4 regions of the Peribacillus phoenicis genome follow, and region 4 is predicted to be linked to each of the others. Evidence: riboswitches for the same ligand, from Rfam matches in the RefSeq annotation. Region 4 holds a riboswitch; each other region holds the start of a gene.
What was found. A riboswitch is a leader RNA that binds a small molecule or an ion and turns the genes downstream of it on or off. The one in region 4 is predicted to bind cobalamin.
Positions count from the first base shown of each region.

Region 1: it holds a riboswitch for cobalamin, as region 4 does, so the genes downstream of both, metE (5-methyltetrahydropteroyltriglutamate--homocysteine S-methyltransferase) here and ABC374_RS03900 (ribonucleoside-diphosphate reductase subunit alpha) in region 4, are expected to answer to the same signal.
Region 2: it holds a riboswitch for cobalamin, as region 4 does, so the genes downstream of both, ABC374_RS19105 (FecCD family ABC transporter permease) here and ABC374_RS03900 (ribonucleoside-diphosphate reductase subunit alpha) in region 4, are expected to answer to the same signal.
Region 3: it holds a riboswitch for cobalamin, as region 4 does, so the genes downstream of both, ABC374_RS09375 ((2Fe-2S) ferredoxin domain-containing protein) here and ABC374_RS03900 (ribonucleoside-diphosphate reductase subunit alpha) in region 4, are expected to answer to the same signal.

Region 1 covers NZ_JBDFMF010000001.1:4,315,682-4,321,352, reverse strand. The annotation lists gene metE (5-methyltetrahydropteroyltriglutamate--homocysteine S-methyltransferase) at 1-1,970, opposite strand, end outside; cobalamin riboswitch at 2,117-2,309, opposite strand; gene ABC374_RS21240 (potassium channel family protein) at 2,549-2,968, shown strand; gene bcp (thioredoxin-dependent thiol peroxidase) at 3,031-3,501, shown strand; gene ABC374_RS21230 (aminopeptidase) at 3,513-4,622, shown strand; gene ABC374_RS21225 (D-2-hydroxyacid dehydrogenase) at 4,771-5,671, shown strand, end outside.
Region 2 covers NZ_JBDFMF010000001.1:3,891,353-3,897,023, forward strand. The annotation lists gene ABC374_RS19085 (pentapeptide repeat-containing protein) at 1-596, opposite strand, end outside; gene ABC374_RS19090 (VOC family protein) at 651-1,106, opposite strand; gene ABC374_RS19095 (ABC transporter substrate-binding protein) at 1,283-2,272, opposite strand; gene ABC374_RS19100 (heme ABC transporter ATP-binding protein) at 2,302-3,069, opposite strand; gene ABC374_RS19105 (FecCD family ABC transporter permease) at 3,066-4,139, opposite strand; cobalamin riboswitch at 4,332-4,518, opposite strand; gene ABC374_RS19110 (GNAT family N-acetyltransferase) at 4,625-5,134, opposite strand; gene ABC374_RS19115 (sigma-70 family RNA polymerase sigma factor) at 5,425-5,671, shown strand, end outside.
Region 3 covers NZ_JBDFMF010000001.1:1,940,794-1,946,464, reverse strand. The annotation lists gene ABC374_RS09385 (sirohydrochlorin chelatase) at 1-553, opposite strand, end outside; gene cobJ (precorrin-3B C(17)-methyltransferase) at 572-2,209, opposite strand; gene ABC374_RS09375 ((2Fe-2S) ferredoxin domain-containing protein) at 2,224-2,592, opposite strand; cobalamin riboswitch at 2,745-2,934, opposite strand; cobalamin riboswitch at 3,138-3,327, shown strand; gene ABC374_RS09370 (hypothetical protein) at 3,311-3,469, shown strand; gene ABC374_RS09365 (energy-coupling factor ABC transporter permease) at 3,503-4,246, shown strand; gene ABC374_RS09360 (energy-coupling factor ABC transporter substrate-binding protein) at 4,248-4,559, shown strand; gene cbiQ (cobalt ECF transporter T component CbiQ) at 4,546-5,322, shown strand; gene ABC374_RS09350 (energy-coupling factor ABC transporter ATP-binding protein) at 5,340-5,671, shown strand, end outside.
Region 4 covers NZ_JBDFMF010000001.1:777,010-782,680, forward strand. The annotation lists gene ABC374_RS03900 (ribonucleoside-diphosphate reductase subunit alpha) at 1-2,068, opposite strand, end outside; cobalamin riboswitch at 2,207-2,387, opposite strand; gene ABC374_RS03905 (manganese-dependent inorganic pyrophosphatase) at 2,681-3,610, shown strand; gene ABC374_RS03910 (hypothetical protein) at 3,710-3,856, opposite strand; gene ABC374_RS03915 (SulP family inorganic anion transporter) at 3,942-5,399, opposite strand.

The DNA of each region.
Region 1 (5,671 bases), 3.5 Mb from region 4:
AAACTGTTGAAGTCGCAATAGCACATATGCGTATGAATTTGGGTTGTATCCTCCACGCTTGATGTGGATATCAAGAACGAATTCACAGCCCAGTTCAAATACTCGTCGCGATCGCTTCTTTTCAATGGCAGACCTTCTCTAAGTGCAGGCTCATCAACCTGAATCATTTTGATTCCAGCGGATTCCAATGCAATGACTTCTTTTTCCAAAGCGAGCGCCAGCTGATAGCAAACATTCTCCCTGGAAATATCATCACGAACAAATGACCAGTTCAAAATCGTAACAGGACCTGTAAGCATTCCCTTTACCGTCTTCTTCGTCAGTGATTGTGCATATACACTTTCTCTGACTGTCATCGGTTCGATGAAATGGATGTCGCCGTAGATGACTGGTGGTTTCACACAGCGGGATCCATAGGATTGTACCCAACCCTTTTCTAAAAAGACGAATCCGCCTAACTTATGGCCGAAGTATTCAACCATATCCGTCCGTTCGAATTCCCCGTGAACAAGGACATCCAAACCGATTTCTTCTTGGATTTCAATCCATCTGCCAATTTCTTCGTTAACGAATATTTCATATTGCGAAGCGGTCCATTCTCCTCTTTTGAATTTCCCGCGTGCTTGTTTAACTTCAAATGTTTGCGGAAAGCTGCCGATCGTAGTCGAAGGGAGAAAAGGCAATTTGAAAAATTCCTGTTGTTTTTGGTAACGTTCCTTAAATGGAAGCTGACGGGCGGCGGTCCTGGTTTTAACCTTTTCGACATTGGCTTGTACAGTTCCGTGATTCCGGGCATTTGAACTTGCTAAAGTTTGAAGCGTGAATTTATTGGCATCGACTTTTTCGGCAATTGCTTCAAAGCCTTGATTATTCCCTTTGACCAAGAGTGTGATTTCCTCAAGTTTCTCATCAGCGAAAGCGAGTGCCTCTTTCGCTTCTTTTGAAAGGGCGGTTTCATTACGAACTGTCACCGGGACATGAAGCAGGGAACAAGAGGGCTGAAGCCAGATTTGGTCTTCGGCTACAATTGTCTTAAGAGTCTCGATCAATTGGATTTTTTTCGATAAATCAGAAAGCCAAATGTTTTTTCCGTCAATCACACCTGCAGCAAGCACTTTGTCCTTCGGGAAGCCGAATGCTTCCAGGTTGCTTAGATTCCTCCCTTTGTCATGTACAAAATCAAGACCGATTCCTTGGACTTGTAATTCGATGACTTCTTGGTAATGTTCCACGGCATCAAAGTATGTTTGTAGCATGATGTTCAGGTTTGGTGCTGCTTCATTCAGTTTTTCATAGAGGTAAGTAACAGTTTGCATATCTTCTTTGGAAATCGATGAAACAAGTGAAGGCTCGTCCATTTGAACCCACTTCACGCCTTCTTGCTCCAACTCCCGCAGGATTTGCGTGTATAGGGGAAGCAGGCTCAGGATGATGCCAGGGATATCTTGTTTTTTGAAGCCTTTGGAAAGGGAGATGAAAGTATAAGGACCGATCAATACGGGCTTCGTTTCAATCCCTAGGTTTTCCTTGGCTTCCCGATATGCTGCAAGTGGTTTGTTTTCTGTTAACGTCAGCTGTGGCACCTTTAATTCAGGGACAATATAGTGATAGTTCGTATTGAACCATTTCGTCATTTCGGAAGCTACTTCATCATTGTTTCCGCGAGCCATTGAATAATAAACGGAAAGGGGGACGCTTCCGCTTTCATAGGCTGAATAACGTTCAGGAACAAGACCGAACATGACGGACATATCGAGCATTTGATCATAGCAAGTGAAGTCGTTGACAGGAATGATATCAATGCCTCGCTTCTTCTGTTTTTGTAAGTTGCCTAAACGGATGGCTTTTAGCTGTGCCGTAAATTCTGCTTCATCGATTTTACCGGACCAGTAAGACTCCAATGTACGTTTCCATTCACGATTTTCCCCGATTCGAGGGTAACCCAAACTACTGCTTTTCAATATTCCCATCCTCCTATATTCATTTAATTGAGCAATAAAAAAAGCATTCCTAACCGTCAAAAGAGATGGTTAGAAATGCTTAAAATAAAGAGGCATGCAAAATGCCCCTTAAAATTATAAGGTCCCTAACACCTCCCTATCTCCCGTAGGTTAAAACAGTGTTGTCGAAATAGGCAGGTCTCCTGACTTAGGGATTAACATTAGCGACGGGCCTTCCCGATCTGTGGATCAGTGGCATATTGGATGGCGCTAACACTCCCATTACAGTGGCGGGACCGTGCCGGAATTACACCGGACTTCCCTTTTAATCCTAATTTAAAATTAGGAACCTATTTCCACATATGAAATTTGACAAAACCTGCCTTGATAACTGTTTGCAGGCTAAAAATTTATAAAATAAAAACTATTATAAAAATTTAGACAATCTTAACATATCCGACCAAAAGGGTCAACATGAAAAAAAGATTCAGGAAAAGTATGCGGCTATTAGGTGTGTAGGTGATAAGGGTCTGTTCCTAAAAAAGAATATATTGTTTGGACAGGGAGTATGTATAGAGGAAGTGGCGTTTTGAAATGGGGCGTGGGGGATGACTTTCTACATCTTGATTGCAGGAATCATTTTTTGCATGGTGATGAGCATTCGTACGTTATTTCTTGTTGAGTCGGGAGGAAAGAAGTTTTCTCTGGAGGATATGCTGTGGCTAGGCAATTTATATGCGACGATATTAGTTGGATTTGCACTGATTTATTTATTATACGAACTTCAGAATCATTCGGTGATTCTTGATATGGGCAATCGATTGGATGGCACTTTCTATGAACAGTTGAAGACTTCTTTTTATTTTAGTGCGATGACGATGTTTTCTGTAGGGTATGGAGATATAGCCCCGATTGGCATGGGGAGGATGATAGCTACGATTCAGGCTTTCATCGGTTATACACTGCCGGCAGCGTTCGTGATCCGGACGGTGATTGATTTGGAGCACAAAGATAGGAAGGATAAATGAAAGTTGTGTTTCTTTCGATTATTGGGTACTCTTACCATAATGAAAGAAATGGAGGGTTCAATATGACAGTTAAAATTGGAGAAAAAGCACCTGATTTCAAGCTCCCTGCAAACAATGGTGAAATGGTGTCCCTATCGGATTTTAAGGGGAAATATATTGTTTTATATTTTTATCCAAAAGACATGACGCCAGGCTGCACGACGGAGGCCTGTGATTTCCGGGACCATAATGAGCAATTTGAGGAAATGAACGCTGTCATCATTGGAATCAGCCCAGACCCAGCTGCACGTCATGAAAAATTCATCGAAAAACATGGATTGCCTTTTCTGCTGCTGGCTGATGAAAATCATGAAGCGGCTGAATCATTTGATGTGTGGCAATTGAAAAAGAACTTCGGCAAGGAGTATATGGGCATTGAACGTTCAACTTTCCTGATTGATAAGTCTGGTAAGGTAGTCAAAGAATGGCGTAAAGTAAAAGTCAAAGGCCACGTCGAAGAAGCTCTTGAAACTCTTCGTGACCTCGAAAAATAAGGGACAGGCAGATGAAGGATGAGCGAATAACGAAGCTTGCAGCCAGGCTGATTCATCATTCGATACAATTACAGCCAAAAGAGAGAATCCTCATACGGGGTCATATCAACACGAAACCATTATTGAAAGAGCTGATTGATGAAATTTATAGAGTGGGTGCTTACCCATATGTAGAACTCGAAGACGATGAAATAAGCCGCCACCTGTTACAAGGGAATGTAAAGGAACAACTTGACACCTCTTCGCAATGGGCCTTGAAGAAATATAAGGATATCGATGCGGTCATCATCATCACCGGGGAGGAAAACGATGTGGGAATGACCGATGTTCCCATCGAGAGGCACCGTCTTCAAGGGGAGGCTATGAATTCCCCCACTCTTTTCTATGTAAACAACCGACGTTGGGTCTTGCTTAATTATCCCACCAACGCATTAGCGCAAAAAGCCGGCATGACCTTCGACAGGTACGAAGATTTTCTTTTGAATGTATGCAACATGGATTACGGGAAAATGGAGACGGCCTTGAAACCGTTAAAACAATTGATGGAACGAACTGACAATGTCAGGATCGTCTCGCCAGGAACGGATTTGACCTTCTCCATCAAAGGTATGCCGGCCGTCATATGTGCCGGAAAAAAGAATTTACCGGATGGGGAAGTGTTTACGGCACCCATAAAAGATAGTCTCAATGGAAGGATATCCTTCAACACACCAACAACCTATGAAGGATTCACCTTTAGTGACATAGAATTAAACTTGGAAAAGGGAAAAATCATTAAAGCTACTTCCGATCGTGACTCTGAAATGAACCGAATTCTGAATATTGATGAAGGGTCCCGATTTATCGGGGAGTTTGCAATTGGAATCAATCCATACATATTGGAACCTATGGATGATATCCTGTTCGATGAGAAAATAAGCGGGAGTCTGCACTTGGCTCTTGGACTTGCCTATCAAGAAGCGGATAATGGAAACCGATCATCGATTCATTGGGATATGGTTTTGATTCAGCGGCCCGAATATGGGGGTGGTGACATCTTCTTTGACGACGTCCTGATCAGAAGGGATGGCGTTTTCATTTTGCCTGAATTAGATGCATTAAACCCAAATTCCTTAAAATAAAGCCTTTTTTAATAAGGCTAAGGCTTTTGTCCAACTCAAAAAGGGGACACCTGAATATGCTTTATTAAGGGAATACCTCCTCAGAGAAAGTTGCGCGGGACACATAGAGCCCGTGTTTTTTTATGTTAATTAAAAGGGAGAGATAAACATGTTAATACTTTCAACTGTCATTCCGAATGAAGGCATCCAAAAGAAGATGACGGAAGCTTTTCCTGACTTGGGCTTCATTTATCAAAAAGGATGGACGGGTGGGCCGCTTCGTGAAGCGGAAATCTTAATTACATATGGTGAAGACTTAACTGAAGAAATCATTGAAAAAGCTGCGAACTTGAAATGGATCATGGTCATGAGTGCAGGGATGGAATTAATGCCTTTTAAAGCCATAGAGGAACGGGGAATTCTGGTGACCAACGCAAGAGGCATTCATAAAATCCCGATGGCAGAGTATACGATAGGGATGCTTTTGCAATATGAAAAGAAATTGAAACTGCTTATGAAGAATGAAAAGGAAGAATTGTGGGATAGAAAGATTGAAGTAGGGGAATTGAATGGCAAGACGATGCTCGTTATTGGTGTGGGTGCAATTGGAGGGGAAGTGGCTCGTCTTGGGAAAGCCTTTGGGATGACGATGATAGGAGTGAATCGGAGCGGGAAACCAGTGGAATCCATCGATCACCTTTATGCCCTGGATAATTTATTGGAAGCCATACCGGGAGCCGATTATATCGTATCCGTCCTGCCAAGTACGGATGAAACGAAGGGCCTTCTGCAAAAAGAACACTTTGAAGCAATGAAAGAAACTGCAGTATTCGTGAATATTGGCCGCGGCGACCTGATTAATGATGAAATGTTGATCGAAGCGCTGGATGCCGGGGAATTATCTCATGCCATCTTGGATGTATTTGATCCGGAACCTTTAGGAAAAGGGCATCCGTTTTGGAGGATGGAGAATGTTACAGTCACTCCGCATCTTTCAAGTAAAAGCGGAGAATATTTACCAAGAACCTTTGCCATATTCGAAAAAAATATGCGTGAATACCTGAAAGCTG
Region 2 (5,671 bases), 3.1 Mb from region 4:
AGGTCACTACCCCTACCTATTTTGTTCTGCTTTTTTTTATTTTTCTTGAATGAAACCTTTGCACGTACCAGTTCACTTGTGCGCAGAAGTAAATCATTAACGATCTCTCTATGAGCTGGTACATTCAGGTCCATGATAGACTTTGGAATTTGCTTAGTGAGATATTCCGTGTCTTCAAAAGCCGCCTGCAATTCTCGGTAAAGAGGTTGTGCATCTTCTAAATTCAGTGCTTCATTTAAGTAGCAAAGCATTTCATGAAGTTGTTGCATAATAGGAAAAACTTCGAACATTTCCTTTGCTGACTCTGGGTTGTTCCTCCAATCGTTTCCATTATAGGTGAGTTGAGATACCTTTTGACCGGCACCGAAACATTCATATACCGTGCAGCCTTTATACCCTTTTGCTCTGAGTTTTTCATGGATGCCGCAACGATAATCGGATTGCAGGTTTGAACATGGTGTACCTCCATCTTTATCAAATGCAAAATCAGCAGATTTTGCATAAGGCAAAGCTACACAGCACAAACCAAAACAATTCTCACAGTCTGCACGTAATTGATTAAGGATACTATCGTTATTCGTTAATTGATTAAACAATACTTACACTTCCTTCTATAAAACCTTCATACTGGTAGATTTTTTTGTTATCATTTAAGAGTTTAGTTCTTCCCATTCTTCAAGTGATAGTTTTTCGGTCATATGCTTATATGCATCAGGGACTTTTATCGAACACATAAGTTCCAGACTATTGCCATCGGGATCATTGAAATAGACGGAAGCGTTTCCTTGGTTCGGACGCACAAAAGGTTCAATCGTTGTCCTTTTTCCAAAAGGGACGACTTCAATTTTTAGGGATTTTAGCCAATTTAATGAATTTTTCATATTATCATAAGTTACCCGAAAGGCGATATGCCTTAGTGAAGGGTGGTATGGAGTTTGATATTCTTTCCCTTCCCATAAGCCGACCCAGCTTTTGTTTTCCTCTATCCAAAAGAAGGCAGTATCTTCATCCCTCCAAGCTAGTTTTAAGCCTATTTTCTTATAAAAATCCATTGAGATGGCCAGGTTCTTGACTGGTAAATGGGCTTCATATAAACCTTCTATCATATTACATTCTCCTTTCTCCTGAAATCTTCATTCTTACGAACTATGATCTGCCATACAAATAATTCAAGAAACCGATCCTATTATCCTTCTAATTGGATATAGTAAAACCCGAACAAGGACACGTTTCATTCGTGTCGATTATTCGGGTCATTTGTTCAGCATCCGCCTGGTCGGGTTCAAAACTTCTCGGGATAGAGTCCTTCGGCTACTGTCCGTAAGGCTAGTGGTGCACGAATCCCTTCCGCGCCCGCTGAAAGAGGAAGCACAATGATCGCTTTATTTCGAATGGCCGGTACATCCGCCAGTTCACTTTTATTTAATAAGAATGCTTCTTTTTGCTTTATGGGGATATCTCCGTAATCAATGATGGCAATGACATCCGGATTCCGATCGACGACTTCTTCCCAACTGACCTCAGGCCATCCCCCTTCCGTATCGCCAAAAATGTTCTGGCCGCCAGCCATGGAAATGATCCCTGTCATGTAATTATTTTTCGCTGCCGTTCTCGGGACTTCTTCACCGCTGTCATATACGAAAACATTTTTGGGCTTGCCTGCACTTTCGATTTTTGCTGTAGTTTCTTTTATATCCTGTTGCATCTCTCCGATGACTTCCGCTGCTTTTTTTTCTACATGAAAGATGCGGCCAATATTCTCAATATCTTTATACACATCTTCCATAGTCGGTGTTGACGTATTGGAAGACTCTTGGATATATGTATTGATTCCGGCTTCTTTCAGCTCTTGGACGGTTCCTAATGTTTGTTCCGTAAAGGCGCTTTTCCAGCCAGCATATGCAAAATCCGGCTCTGCTTCAAAGAAAACTTCTTTTGAAGGGTATTCCTTGGAAAGCACTGCCACCGTTTCATAGGCATCATTATACTTTGGCAAAATTTCGTCATCCAAATAAGCCGTACCTGCCATTGAATCCTGCAACCCCAATGCAAGCATGATTTCCGTCGCATGCTGATTTAGCGAAACCGCACGCTTTGGGGCCTCTGCATAGGTGAATTCATGATCCAGATTCGTGATGACCACTGTTTCTTTTCCACTTTTTTCACTCTGTTTGCCTCCGTCCTTTGAAGCTTCCTCGGAGTTATTGCAAGCGCCCAATATCATCATTGCCAAAAAACTGATGCTTAACAAAATCTTTCGGTAACCAGTCATATATTTTCCCCTCATATCTATTGTTTTTTTTATATATGTGCTAAAAAGGTGATATGCGTCTTTTGCGTGATGGGGTGTATGCCGATTTCCGTTTCCACCCCGAACACCTTCCTTATCATTTTTGTCGTCAATACAGCTTCTGGTGTTCCGGATGTGATCACTTTGCCATTTTGGATGACATATATATGATCACAATACATGGCTGCCAAATTTATATCATGCAGGGCCGTCAAGACGGTAACGTCCAGCTTTTTAACAAGGTCCAGCAATTGGAGCTGATGCCGGATGTCTAAATGATTCGTTGGTTCATCCAGGATGATGATGTTCGCTTCCTGGGCTAGGGCGCGTGCTATGAGGACACGTTGTTTCTCACCACCCGACAAGCTCATGAAACTCCTGTCTTCAAATCCACTCATTTCGACGCGAGCTAATGCATGATTGACGATTCGTCTATCTTTCTCCGAATCTCCCTGAAATAATCGCTTATGAGGATGCCTTCCCATCCAAACCATCTCTTGTACACTAAAGTCAAAGGTCAGCGATGTTTCCTGACTGACAACCGCCATTTCCCGGGCTGTTTGTTTCTGTGAAAGCCGGTAAAGGTCACGGCCGTCGAGGTGAACAGATCCCGTATGCGGCTCCAAAATCCGGGAAGCATTTTTTAATAGTGTTGATTTCCCGCTCCCATTCGGGCCGATCAGCCCAACGAACTGCCCAGTTTTTATATGAAGGGTTATATCCTCAATGATAGGAGTGTCCAGAATTGAATAGGATACTTCTTCAATAGCTAATCTCACTTGCCCCCACCTCCAAATGAATATGAACTTCGCCGCAAAAGCCAAATGAAGAATGGCCCTCCGCAAAGTGCGGTGACAACGCCAATCGGAAGTTCTTGAGGTGCCAGGACCAGCCGGGCACATACATCTGACCAAATGACGAGGATCATGCCAATCAATATGCTGCATGAAAGAACACGTTTATGGTCTGTCCCGGCCAATAGCCGGGCTAAATGCGGTACTACCAGACCGATGAACCCAATCGAACCGCTTACAGCCACAACTGTCCCCGTAACAAGGGACGTAATGATGATCAGAACTTTACGGAAGGCTTCCATATTGACTCCGAGCGTCGCGGCGACTTCTTCGCCCATCAATAAGATATTAAGGGAGCGGGATTGTACGATAAGGAACAATGAAACCACAAGCACCACAACCGCTGGAATCGGTATGTATTCCCATTTTGCACCCGCTAAGCTACCCATCATCCAAAACATCGCTTCACGGATGCCGGAATCTTTTGGTGCAAGAGTGACAATGAAATTAGTGACGGCAGACATGATCATCGATATGGCTACACCCGCCAATAACAGCCTTGTCGTTTGAATTCTCCCTCCCACTTGAGCCAATAAATAAACGGAAAGCATCGCAGCCATGGCCCCCAGGAATGCACCGAATGATAACGCATATTGTCCGAATATAGGCAGCGCCCCAAAAAGAATGACAAGGGTTGCCGCAACAGAAGAACCAGATGAAATGCCCAGGATATACGGATCTGCAAGTGAATTGCGCACCAAGGCCTGGATGACGACACCCACTACGGATAATCCCGCACCTACCACCGCACCGAGCAATACACGGGGCAGACGGATATCCCAAATGATCCGCTCTTGTGCGATACTCCAATTCACCTCCAGAGAATCACCGATAAAAGGAAGATGCCCTAAGGCGATCTTCCAAACCGTTATTGCTGACATCTTAACTGGCCCAAGGGTAACAGCGAATGTAATCGATAATAAAAGAATGCACAGCAAGAAAAATATCAGGAAACGAAACCTGCGCTTGGCATTTCTCTCAAAATGGTCAAGCATATCCTCATTCTCTTTCAATGAGCTTCTAACCAATGACTCTTCCAATGATGATATCCTCCTTCAAAAAAACACACAAAAAAACCCCAATCCTTTTAACAAAGAATGGAGTTACGAGTATAGGCCAAAAAATACGGAAGGACCTAAGTCCGCCTTTTCTTAATCTCGAACACCTCTCCTCTCAGCGAAGGAAAAATTGGTGATGCTCACTGGGTAGGTCTCCTGGCTTCCAAATCAACATTTCCTTTCGTCTTCCCTGACTGAGTCAAGTGACATCCTGAAAGAAAACTCCTTGGTTACAGTGGCGCGACCACTCGGGATTTGCACCCGATTCCCTGTTACCCTTTGTTCACACAAAGGCACCCAGCGGCAAATATATGAACTTCGCAAAATTTTCCAAACATTAAATACAACGTTAGTATAGTATACTCCCCATCTTTTCACAATTAAAAAAATGGGAATGCGGCTATTAATAGAGGAATATGGATTTATAGATTCTTTCTATAATGGTAGAAAGTTAGCTTTTGACCAGTATCCGCACTAATTTCCTCATTAATCGAAATCCGTTCAAAACCGTTTTTCACTAAAACCTTTTGGGAAGCGATATTGTCGCTTGTCGTTTTGGCATGTATTTGAGTCACATTTAATTCCGGCGCCAGATTGACCAAAAGCTTTAAAGCTTCGTTCGCAATCCCTTTTTGCGTAAACGCTTCACCGATTCTATAACCGACATGAGCCGTCCCCTTAATAGGGTCGATATCCACAAGATTAATCCTGCCGACGATTATGCCTGAACCATCCTTAATCAAATAAAAAGAGGAGATAGCATCTTCTTGCTCTTTTAATAATTCCTTATGCCTGATTCCAAACGTTCCAGAGCTATAATAATCATCTCCCCGGCTTGGAACTGTTTGCTCGAAAAACCTTCTATTATTGCATTCAAATGCAAATAACGCTTGTGCATCCCGTTCATTAAGCCTTTCAATGTATATATCCATCATTCTTTCATCCTTTCAAAAAAACGCTAAGCATATGCGGCCTGATATATCATTCAAGAAAACCAAGGGCTTATCCTCCCTGATAAATATATATTGAAAACCGTTTATATGGATAACACTGTCGCATACTGACAAAATTTGATACCCTCTATACCATATCATTCCAAATTTTAATGGAACCACCGTATCTACTAATTTCTATAAAAACCCCAAAAAAGTTGAGAATAAATATTTTTATATACGTTGTATAAAGTGTAAAAGCTTTTACAAAAAACAAGGGGAATCATGTCATGAAGTCTACGAATAAAAATTTTATCGAGCGGTTGCAACGCCATGAAGAAGACGCATTGGAATTTATAGTGGATACCTATTTGCCACTAATCAAGGGGGTAACATATAAGGTTCTCTCTCCTCTTAGGAACGACGGTGTCATGGAAGAATGCATCAATGATATTTTTCTTTCAATCTGGAACAATTCAATAAAGTTCCATGGGGATACAACTGATTTCAGAAAATGGATTTGTGCGATCGCTAAGT
Region 3 (5,671 bases), 1.2 Mb from region 4:
TGCATCGTTCAATACCTTCATCAACGTGCGGGTCCGTTACACCCATGAAGGCTGTTTCGACCCATTTAACGTTTAATTTTTCCCATAATAATCGTGAAATTTTATAGATATCACTATTTGCATCAGCATCACTGCCACCTCGGCCTATTAGCAATATCGCTGTCTCAGAATGTTCAGAGGCCGTATCGAATCCCGCTTCCTCAAGACGGTCTGTCAAGATCGTCAATACATCATGGTGGACCCCGATCGTTTGGCCATATGTGAATTTCACTTCTGGATACTTGGTTTTCCCATCCTCTATTTCAGCTGGGATATGTAATTTCGAATGTCCTGCATGCAACAAAATGATCGGTATGACGATAACTTCAGTAGCCCCTCGTTTTACACAATTATCAATTCCTTTGGATATATTCGGTGCCGCAAATTCCAAGAAGCACGTTTCCACTAGGAAACGCTCGTCCATTGCCGGAATCATATTTTCAATAAAATGACGGACTTCTTCATTTCCCGAAGCCAACCGGCTTCCGTGTCCTACGAACAAAACTGCTTTCATTTACTTTCCCCCTCTTGATTAGTCTTCACAAGGCGCAGGCTCTATGTTTATTTTGGGAGCGATGTCCTGATAAGAATAATTCTGTATCTTTTTCGAACGTTTGAAGTATTTAAAAAGCCGCTCATTTGGATGGGCATTTTGCTTATACTCCCCGACAATGTCCGTAATCAGTTCAACAAGCTGTTCCGGTTCAATCCCTTCCGCTACCGGCTGACCCGGATGGGCTGTTCTTCCAACCGGTTTAGCTCCAAGAAATAAGTCGAACTTCCCTTTTCGGAAGACAATCCCGATATCATCCATCACAGCACTATAACAAGCCATCCCACACCCATTAAAACCGATGTTCAGTTCCTTGGGCATTTTCATTCCGCCAAGCACCCTGTGTATTTCATCCGCATAAGGAATGGATTCCGCTTTTTCACCATCACAGAAATCACAGGCTTTTAATGTCAGTACATCTCCAATCGGCGACAAAAGAAAGTTTGCTGATTGCAATTTCCCCGTAATGACTTCCGGATCCGTTGTCGGTATCTTTAAGACGATTTTATGATTTGGCGTGTATTCCATCGTTCCCTTTTCCCCGACAACTTCCGCAAGTGTCATCATTTGTTTGGGAGTGAATTGTTTATTCGCCACACCTGGACTAACGGCAAGTTCGAATACCGACTCCATTTTTTGCTGAACAATCGGCTGAATGGATTGCTTAACGGTTTGACCCTTGACTCTTGACAGGGCCTCCATTGCCATTTCAAAGGAAGCTGGCTTCTTTTCTGGTGCTTTTGTAAGTAATCCAACTCCTCCAGCGGACTCGGTTAAGGCTTCTTGATCTAATGCCCACGGTTCCGCTTCTTTTTGCAGTCGCTGATGGGGCTTCAATGTTTGCTTTTCCGAATTCAAAGTATATTTTCTCTGATAGCCTCTTGGTGTGATGATTTTTTCATCATATAAAAAGGTGGATGAATTCCCGATAATGACGGTGGTCAACATTCCAATATCGTGATTCAACATATCCTGCAAATTGGTTATAACAACATCCTGCCTATCGCGATAAGCACTTTTCACCAACCCGACAGGTGTATCCGGCGAGCGGTAGCGAAGGAGAATTTTCTGTGTTTCAACAATTTGCCGGGTCCGCCTGCCGCTGCGCGGATTATAAAGTGCAATGACAAAGTCTGCCATTGCAGCTGCTTCAACCCTTTTAGCGATCAGTTCCCAAGGAGTTAAATGATCACTGAGGCTGATCGTACACGAATCGTGCATGACTGGTGCCCCAAGTAAAGACGCACATGAGTTGATTGCAGAAATGCCAGGAATGACTTCAATGCCCACTCCAGTTTCTTCTTTCCAGCCTTTTTCAATCAATACTTCATAAACCAACCCTGCCATCCCGTAAACTCCGGCATCCCCACTGGAAATCACCGCCACTTTCTTTCCCAGCTCCGCTTGTTTCACTGCTTCCTGTGCACGTGATACCTCTTCAGTCATCCCCGTACTAATGATCGTTTGATTTGTAAGCAGTCCCTGAATGAGTTCAACATAAGTTTTATAACCAATGATGTAGTCACTTTCTTGAAGGGCTTCGACGGCACGTTTGGTAATGTGTTCAAAATTCCCGGGCCCAAAGCCCACGACGAATAATTTACCGTTTGTACTCATTAAGACATCTCCTTTTACGCTTTGTTCTTTGAAATACCCGTATGAGCAGGAAAATCTGGATTAGGGGTCATTTCGCCATCATTGAATTGATAGATCATCTGTGGAACAAACTCACCCTCATCGATATTACTGACGATCTGCCGACCGAAATCAGGCGTTTCCACTCGATACCAGTTTCCTTGGGGATAGGCAATCACAACGCAGGCATCCTTACATCTTCCGTTACAGCGTGTCCTGGTTGTATGGATTTTTAGATCCAGTCCTTTTAAAGCAATTTCATCACGAATCGCTTGGGTTACTTCTTCCCCGCCCTTTTTCATGCAGCTGCTCCCATTACAAATCAACAGATGCGTATTTGTACCCGTCAAATTCCAAGTAGTCATCTTCTTCCTCCTGAGTTCAGGGAAAAGGCAAAATAAAAAACCTTAACATTAGAGTCAAGGTTTTAAAAAAACTATATGAATGAGGAGCCTAAGGCAAGCATGCCAAATCCTCCCAAAATCGTCATAGTCCTTCTACCTTTCCCTCCGAAAAGTATCATGCAATTTTAAAAGCAGGTTTCCTGGCTTACGCTTCATTTTACTTTGTCCCTTCCCGGCATCAGGCCAGTGGCTATCGACAATTTCATCAGCGTTTACAGTAGCGGGGGCTGCATCGGATTTTCACCGATTTCCCTATTATCCCTTGCTTATTCACACAAGGGCACTTTTAAAATGAAATATTTGGTTTTATTATACATTTCTAACTAACTTAATCTATCATATAACAACTTTATCAAAATTCAATAGTTTATTCCGACTGTTTAGAAAAGTTTAATAGTGTAAAACCAGTTACAATCCTTTCCTCGCAACAAACTTCGTCCCGAAAAAAAAAAGATAGTGTAGCTGGAATAATTTCTTTATGGTAAACTATACGAGAATTTTCAAAATAATTACATAAGTTTCATGGTGTTGAATTTCTCGGAATTCAGCTTAAAAGGGAAGCCGGTGAAAATCCGGAGCGGTCCCGCCACTGTAAAGGGAAGTTCCATTACTTTAATCCACTGTCAAATGAGATGGGAAGGATGTAATGGGATGATGAACCAAAGCCAGGAGACCTGCCATGAAGCGTGAAACTGTTTCAGCCTACGAGGATGGGCGTGCGGATCAGGCAGAATGGCCCATGGTTGGTTCATGCTGCAAAATTCCTGTTCATTACGCACTTCTTTCCTTTGAGAGAAGTGCTTTTTATTTTGGGCGCCGCTTTTCTTCTCAAGATTGATCAGAAAAATCAAAAGTGTTGAAAGGAGAAAGAATGAAAAGAACCAATTGGAAAATTATTTATTTTGTCATTTTACTGCTTTTTGTTCCAAAACGGGCATTGGCCATGCATATCATGGAGGGCTTTTTACCCATAGAATGGGCTATATTCTGGTGGGCCTTGACGCTTCCATTTTTAATCTTGGGTTACCGGTCCATTAGGTCCAAAGTAAGGGAAAACCCAGAAACAAAAATGATACTTGGCCTATCGGGCGCATTTGTATTTATTTTATCGGCCTTAAAAATCCCTTCCGTTACCGGAAGTTCTTCGCACCCTACCGGAGTTGGTTTGGGTTCCATATTATTCGGACCATTGGCCATGAGTGTCGTTGGCTCCATCGTTCTGTTATTTCAAGCTGTATTACTGGCTCACGGAGGATTGACGACATTAGGAGCCAATGCATTTTCCATGGCCGTTTGCGGACCGTTCATTGCTTACTTTGTCTTCAAGGGTGCAACTAAATTGGGGTGGTCTTTTTCACTTGCCGTTTTCTTGGCGGCTGCTTTTGGAGATTTAGGAACCTATGTGGTCACTTCCGTTCAACTTGCCCTTGCTTTTCCATCCGAGGTAGGAGGATTCATGGCCTCTTTCAGTAAATTTGCAGGGATTTTTGCCCTTACCCAAATTCCCTTGGCAATCAGTGAGGGGTTATTGACAGTCGTCGTGATGAATTTCTTAAAAAAATACAATCTAGGCGAATTGAAATTGCTGCGAGTTTTATCCAAGGAGGCCCGTTAATATGAAAAAAAGTCTACTGCTGCTTTTCCTGGTTGTCATTCTTGCAACCATACCGTTAATCACCCAACAAGGAACGGAATTTGGCGGTGCCGACGGCGAAGCTGAGGAAGCCATCACTAAAATCCATCCGGAATACAAGCCATGGTTCAACAGTATTTGGGAGCCGCCAGGTGCAGAAACCGAAAGCTTATTATTTGCGCTTCAAGCTGCAATCGGAGCCGGTTTCATTGGATACTTCATTGGCGTGATGAGACAAAGGAATAAGCAAACCAAACAAGAATTGGCAGAAAAATCGAAGCATGTTACTCATTGATAAATATGCCTATTTCAATGGGCTAAAGGATGTACATCCGTTGGAAAAGATGGTTTTTGCACTTTCCCTTTTGCTGTTTTCGTTAACGGTAAGGGATATGGCCGTTTCGCTCATCACTTTTACGGTGATGAGCGCTTTAATCATTTTTGCGGCAAAAATCCCGCTTTCCTATTATCTTAAATTACTTCTATTGCCAGGATTTTTTATACTATCTGGAACAATTACCATCCTTTTTTCTTTCACAAGTAAATTTACATCGATATCGAATATATGGTGGTCCTGGAAGGTCGGGAACTGGCAAATATTCATAAGCGATGACAGCGTCGGTACAGTGGCCAATTTGATCACTGTCGTATTGGGCAGCATCAGCTGTTTATATTTCCTTACCTTAACTACACCCATTACCGTCATCCTATCCGTGCTGCGAAAATTTAAAGTGCCTTCCTTATTGATCGATTTAATAGAATTGACCTATCGCTTCATCTTTATTTTTTTAGATACAGCTTTGGCCATTCACCAAGCACAAGCTTCACGGTTGGGGTATGTTTCATTAAGGAAAGGCATACGTTCACTCGGATTACTAATCTCGTCTTTATTTTTAGGAGTATTGCAGCGCTCTGGGCAATTGACGATGGCCATGAACGCAAGAGGCTATCAGGAGAATCTTTCCTATATCGAGGATACTTACGCCTATTCCTCACGCAATTGGCTGATCGCGATTGCAATATTAGGAAGCTTAATCTTTATTAATGGATATTTGTAAATTGGAGGCAACCAACAATGGACGAGCATATTTTTCATATAGAAGGCCTCACCCATCAATTCGCAGATGGAACGTTCGCTTTAAACGATCTGTCGCTAACGATTCAACATGGTAAAAAGATTGCATTATTAGGCAATAATGGTGCCGGCAAATCGACTTTATTCCTCCATTTAAATGGTCTTTTACAACCTACAGCAGGAACAATCAGATTTAAGGGCAAGAAAATGAAATATGACCGTAAATCATTATTATCATTACGAAAGCAAGTCGGGATCATTTTTCAAGATCCCGACTCGCAGCTCTTTTCCGCTAATGTACAACAGGATATATCGTTTGGACCGATGAATTT
Region 4 (5,671 bases):
TATAATATTCATACGTATTTGGCGTCAAGCCTGGTGCGGTCACCTTGAATTTGAAGTTTTTCTTTTCTTCGTAAAATTCAATTTCATACAAAGGGTCGATGCCATCCGTGGAATTACCGATTTTGGCTGTCGATGAATTGGGGGCAATCGCCATTAAATATCCATTACGGGTCCCGTGTTCCTGCACGTCTGCTTTTAAATCCATCCATTTTTGATCTGTATAGTCACGCAGTTCGAAATAGTCCCCTGTATGCCAATCAGATCCTTCAAAATATGGGTATGATCCTTTTTCCTTGGCCAATTCGTTGGATGCCTTGATTGTTAAGTAAGCGATCTTTTCGTATAAAGCATCGGCATATTGAACAGCCTCATCGGATTCCCAATAAATATTCTGTGTGGCAAGTAAATGATGCCATCCAAACGTTCCTAAACCAATTGCCCGGTAACGTTTGTTCGAGATGGATGCTTGTTTGACAGGAAGATTATTCACATCAATGACATTGTCCAGCATACGGATCTGAATGGGAATCAATCTTTCCAAAACATCGCTGCCCACCGCTCGTGGCAAGTTAATGGATGAAAGGTTGCAGACAACGAAATCGCCGCTTTTACGAACCACAACAACATCTCCATCTTCTGTTTCATATTCATCCGTGATCGTCGAAGGGCTTAGGTTTTGGGCAATCTCCGTACAAAGGTTAGAACAATAAATCATACCTTTATGTTTATTGGGATTCTTCCGATTAACTTCATCGCGGTAGAACATATACGGTACGCCTTCTTCTAATTGAGAAATCATGATGCTTTTCATGATGTCCATCGCATTGATTTTTTCAAAGCTATAGTTTGGAAGCGTGCCATTTTCTGCGGCCTCGACAGCAAGTGCATAATGATTCCTGAAGCTTCCTTCGCCTTTCTTCTCGTCATAAAGATCTTCAAGTGAAAATCCAAGGATTTGCTTAACGGTATGCGGATCAAAAAGATACCATTCTTTTCTGTCGCGTACAGCCTCCATGAATAAATCCGGTATGCATACGCCTGTAAAAATATCATGGGCTTTTAATCTGTCATCCCCGTTTTGTGTCTTCAAATCGAGGAAGCTCATGATATCTTTATGCCAGGCATCCAAGTAAATCGCGATGGCACCTTTACGTTGACCCAATTGATCGACACTTACAGCTGTCTGGTTGAATAGTCGAATCCAGGGCGTCGTGCCGGAACTGTTTCCAGAGAAACCCCGGATATCAGAACCAAGCGAGCGAACCTTACCAACGTAAAGGCCGACACCGCCGCCGAATTTAGATACTTTTGCTGCATCGTAGTTTGATAGATAGATGCCATCAATCGAATCTTCAATTGCGTCGATAAAGCAAGAGCTTAACTGTCCATGTGTTTTACCTGCATTGGAGAGTGTAGGAGTCGCAACGGTCATATAAAGGTTGGACATGGCCCAGTATGCTTCTTTTATAAGTTGCAGGCGGTGCTCCGTTTTTTCCATTCGCATGATTTCCATCGCAATGATCATGAAACGTTCTTGTGGCAATTCGTAGACCTTGTCCTTTTTTGGGCGGGCCAGATAGCGGTCGTTCAATAAGTAGATGCCTATGTAAGAGAATAATTTATCTTTTTCCGGGTCGATCACCGAACCCAATTCCTCAATTTCCGCTTTTGTATATGAAGATAGCAGTTCTGGTTTATAAATTGGATAACGCTGACCTTCCGAAAGCTGGGAGAGTTCTGTGATCAGCTCATAGAATGGGCCATAACTCTTGCCTTCATAACCTCGATTGGCTTGTGCATCCCTATACATTGTATTCAACAGTTCTGCTGCAGCAACGAATGTCCAATCCGGAGCATCGATATCCACACCTTCAAGAGCGAGCTGAATCAGTTTTTTTGATGCCTGTTCTTCGGTTGAGTCACTTTTGCGATCAAGCCATTTTGTAAAACGCTTTTTGAACTTTTCCATATCGAGACGGCCTTCGAATTCCTTCGATAACATCTCAAGCTGGATGGATTTCGTTTCTGTGTCATTTTCACTTATGGTAGAGTTATATGTTTGAGTCATTAATAATCCTCCTTGTTAACTTCCGCTAAAATAAAAAAACCGCCCAAAGAATTGAGCGGATCAAACGATAGAATAAAAGAGCCATGAAAAAATAGCCGTTATACTATCGTTTCATCATCTCAATCCCCGAAGAATAAGAAACGTGAAAAATTCAAGGCAGGTCTCCTGACTCATGATCATCCTACTTTGAGTCCTTCCCGTATAGAGAGCTATACAGTGGGTTTCTCATTTCGTCACATTTACAGTTGCGGGGACAGTTCCGGGTTTACACCGGATTCCCTTTTCAGCCATCACTGGCACCTTGGATTACAAAAAATTCTATATATAGTTATTGGTATTGTTTATGTAATCAATATCTAGTATTTCTGCTTATATTATCGTAAGCCATATACGATGATAATTCAACTAATATATTTGAAAAAAACCAACCCTTATCTATTGACAAAGTGATGGCAGAGGGTGAAGTAATGAAAGATTTTATTGGGGAATGGATAATTCAAGCGCTGATTTTACTGGATTTTGTGTTAAAATAAAGTGTCTAGTAAAGGTGGCTCTCCCTTATTGCGGTGAGGGGATTCGCGGAAAAATATTTATGAAAAAGGGGATAAAATCTTGGAAAAAGTATTAGTTTTTGGACATAAAAACCCGGATACAGACACAATCTGTTCAGCAATCGCTTATGCAGATCTGAAAAAGCAGTTAGGTATCAATGCTGAACCAGTTCGTCTGGGTGAAGTGAATGGTGAAACTCAATATGCATTGGACCAATTCAAATTCGAAGCTCCCCGTCTTGTGGAAAAAGTTGCAGGGGAAGCTGATGGAGTAATTTTGGTCGATCATAACGAACGCCAGCAAAGTGCTGAAGATATTGACCAAGTCCGTGTGTTGGAAGTTATCGACCATCACCGTATCGCTAACTTCGAAACGAGCGATCCTTTATATTACCGTGCGGAACCAGTTGGCTGTACGGCAACCATTTTAAATAAAATTTATAAAGAAAACGGCATTGAAGTTCCTAAAGCGATCGCAGGTCTTATGCTGTCTGCCATCATTTCCGATTCTTTATTGTTCAAATCACCTACATGCACGGAGCAAGACGTTGCAGCAGCTATGGAATTGGCTGCCATTGCGGGAGTCGACGCTGAAACATATGGCTTGGAAATGTTGAAGGCGGGAGCTGACTTGAGCGACAAAACGATTGCTCAGCTTATCACTCTTGATGCAAAGGAATTCTCCATGGGAATGGCTAAAGTGGAGATAGCACAGGTAAATGCTGTTGATCCGAACGAAGTCCTTGCTAAGCAAGCTGAATTGGAAGCGGCGATTGAAGCGGTAATCGCTGTGAAGGAATTGGACTTATTCCTATTCGTCGTAACGGATATCTTGACTAATGATTCTGTTGCCTTGGCTCTTGGTAAAGCAGCTTATGCAGTGGAAAAAGCATACGACGTGTCATTAAACAACAACATCGCCGTCTTAGAAGGCGTTGTATCGCGTAAAAAACAAATCGTGCCGGTCTTAACGGACGTATTCAGCAAGTAATAAAGGAAAAGGGATGATCATTAAAAATTTGGGCATCCTTTCTCTGTACATGCAAAAAAAAGACTCAACCATCCATTAAGGGTGTTTGAGTCTTTTTTCTTAATTCAAGGCTTCCTTTTCTTTTTCATAGGCGATGACAATCAATTCTTTATTGGCTTCCTCGCCAAGTTTGCTTTCAAAGCTTTTCAGTTCATTCAATAAATCCGGTGACAGATTTGCTGCTGTATAATCCTGCTCGGGTGTCATGCTTTTCGCTCCTTTCAAAAGGAAATGATTCATGTTATCTATTTTGTCGGTTTGAAAAGTTTCTATTCAGCAGAATGTTACTTCTTCAAGATATTTTACTTTCTGAGGTGGCGAGTTTTTCAAGCAATGACGAACTTTCTTCATCGAGCCCTTGGACTTGGACAGGAATTCCCAGAAGCTGATATTTAAGGATAACCGTATCAACAGCACCGACTGCTGAAGCATCCCAAATTTTGGAATGGTTGAAGTCGATGACGATTGCATCAGCTTTTTCCTTGAAGTCGAACTTCGAAACAAAGTCTTGGACAGAAGCAAAAAATATTTGTCCGCTGATACGATAAGTGATTTTCTTAGCCTGGATGTCTTCCGTTTTCTCTACTGCCACTTTAGAAATCTTAGCCGAGAAGAAAATCATGCTCAAAAGCACTCCGGCAAATACCCCTTTTGATAAGTCATGTGTATAAAGGACAATGAGGACCGTCACGATCATTACGGCTGCATCCGACTTAGGAGCTTTAGTGAGCCTCTTTAGGGAAGACCAGTCAAATGTCCCGATTGAAACCATGATCATGACTGCGACAAGTGCAGCCATCGGTATTTTAATAAGTACATCATTCAATACCACGATTAATACCATAAGGAATGCGCCCGCTACAAATGTCGAGAGCCGGCCCCTTCCACCCGATTTAATGTTGATACCGGATTGGCCGATCATCGCACATCCTGCCATGCCACCAAAACATCCGGCGATGATATTCGAAATCCCCTGGCCTTTGGCTTCCTTATTTTTATTACTGTCCGTGTCAGTCATCTCATCGACAATTTGAGCTGTCAATAACGATTCAAGCAGCCCAACAAACGCAAGGGCAATGGAATAAGGGAAAATGATCGCCAAAGTTTCGAAGGTCAAAGGGGTGTCTGGAAGCATGAACATCGGAAGCGCTTCGGTCAATTGCCCCATATCCCCAACCGTCCGCACCGTAGCCCCCGTGGTAACTGCAACGATCGTCATGAATATGATGGCGACAAGTGGTGAAGGTATGACTTTCGTGATCTTCGGAAAAAGATAAATGATAGCTAATGAAACGGCTGTCATGACATACATGATCCATGTTTCGCCCACGAAATGGGTGAGCTGTGCCGTGAAAATCAAGATGGCTAAAGAATTCACAAAACCAGTCATGACCGGCTTCGGAATGAACTTCATTAATTTCCCGATTTTTAAGACCCCTAGTAAAATTTGCAGCAAACCAGTCAATATTGTTGCAGCAAGTAAATAGTTCAAGCCATGATCTTTAACAAGGTCGACCATGACGAGTGCCATTGCGCCAGTGGCAGCCGATATCATTCCCGGCCTCCCGCCGACGAAAGAGATGACAATGGCAATGCAGAATGAGGCATATAGACCAACCATTGGGTCAACGCCAGCAATGATCGAAAAGGCAATCGCCTCCGGAATCAATGCCAAGGCAACGACAATTCCCGATAGAACATCTCCTCTAACGTTGCCGAACCATTCCTGTTTGTATGCAGATGTATTCAAAGAAACACTCCTTCTTTCTTTTATATATGTGTGTTGAATTCTTTTTTAAATGCACTAAATTATAGCATGAGCCGTTCTTTCTATCTATATGGATAATATAAACGACAAGTCGTGGGTCATTCATTTCTTATCAAATGGGGGTAAAATGCTTTAAGAGAGAAGAATTGGTTAAAAAGGTGCTTGAGTTATCATGTGAGGGAAGTCGATTATCATATGAAGGTAGGCGGTACCACTAGTAAGCTGGATCATTTATTATGTCTGCATACAGGTTC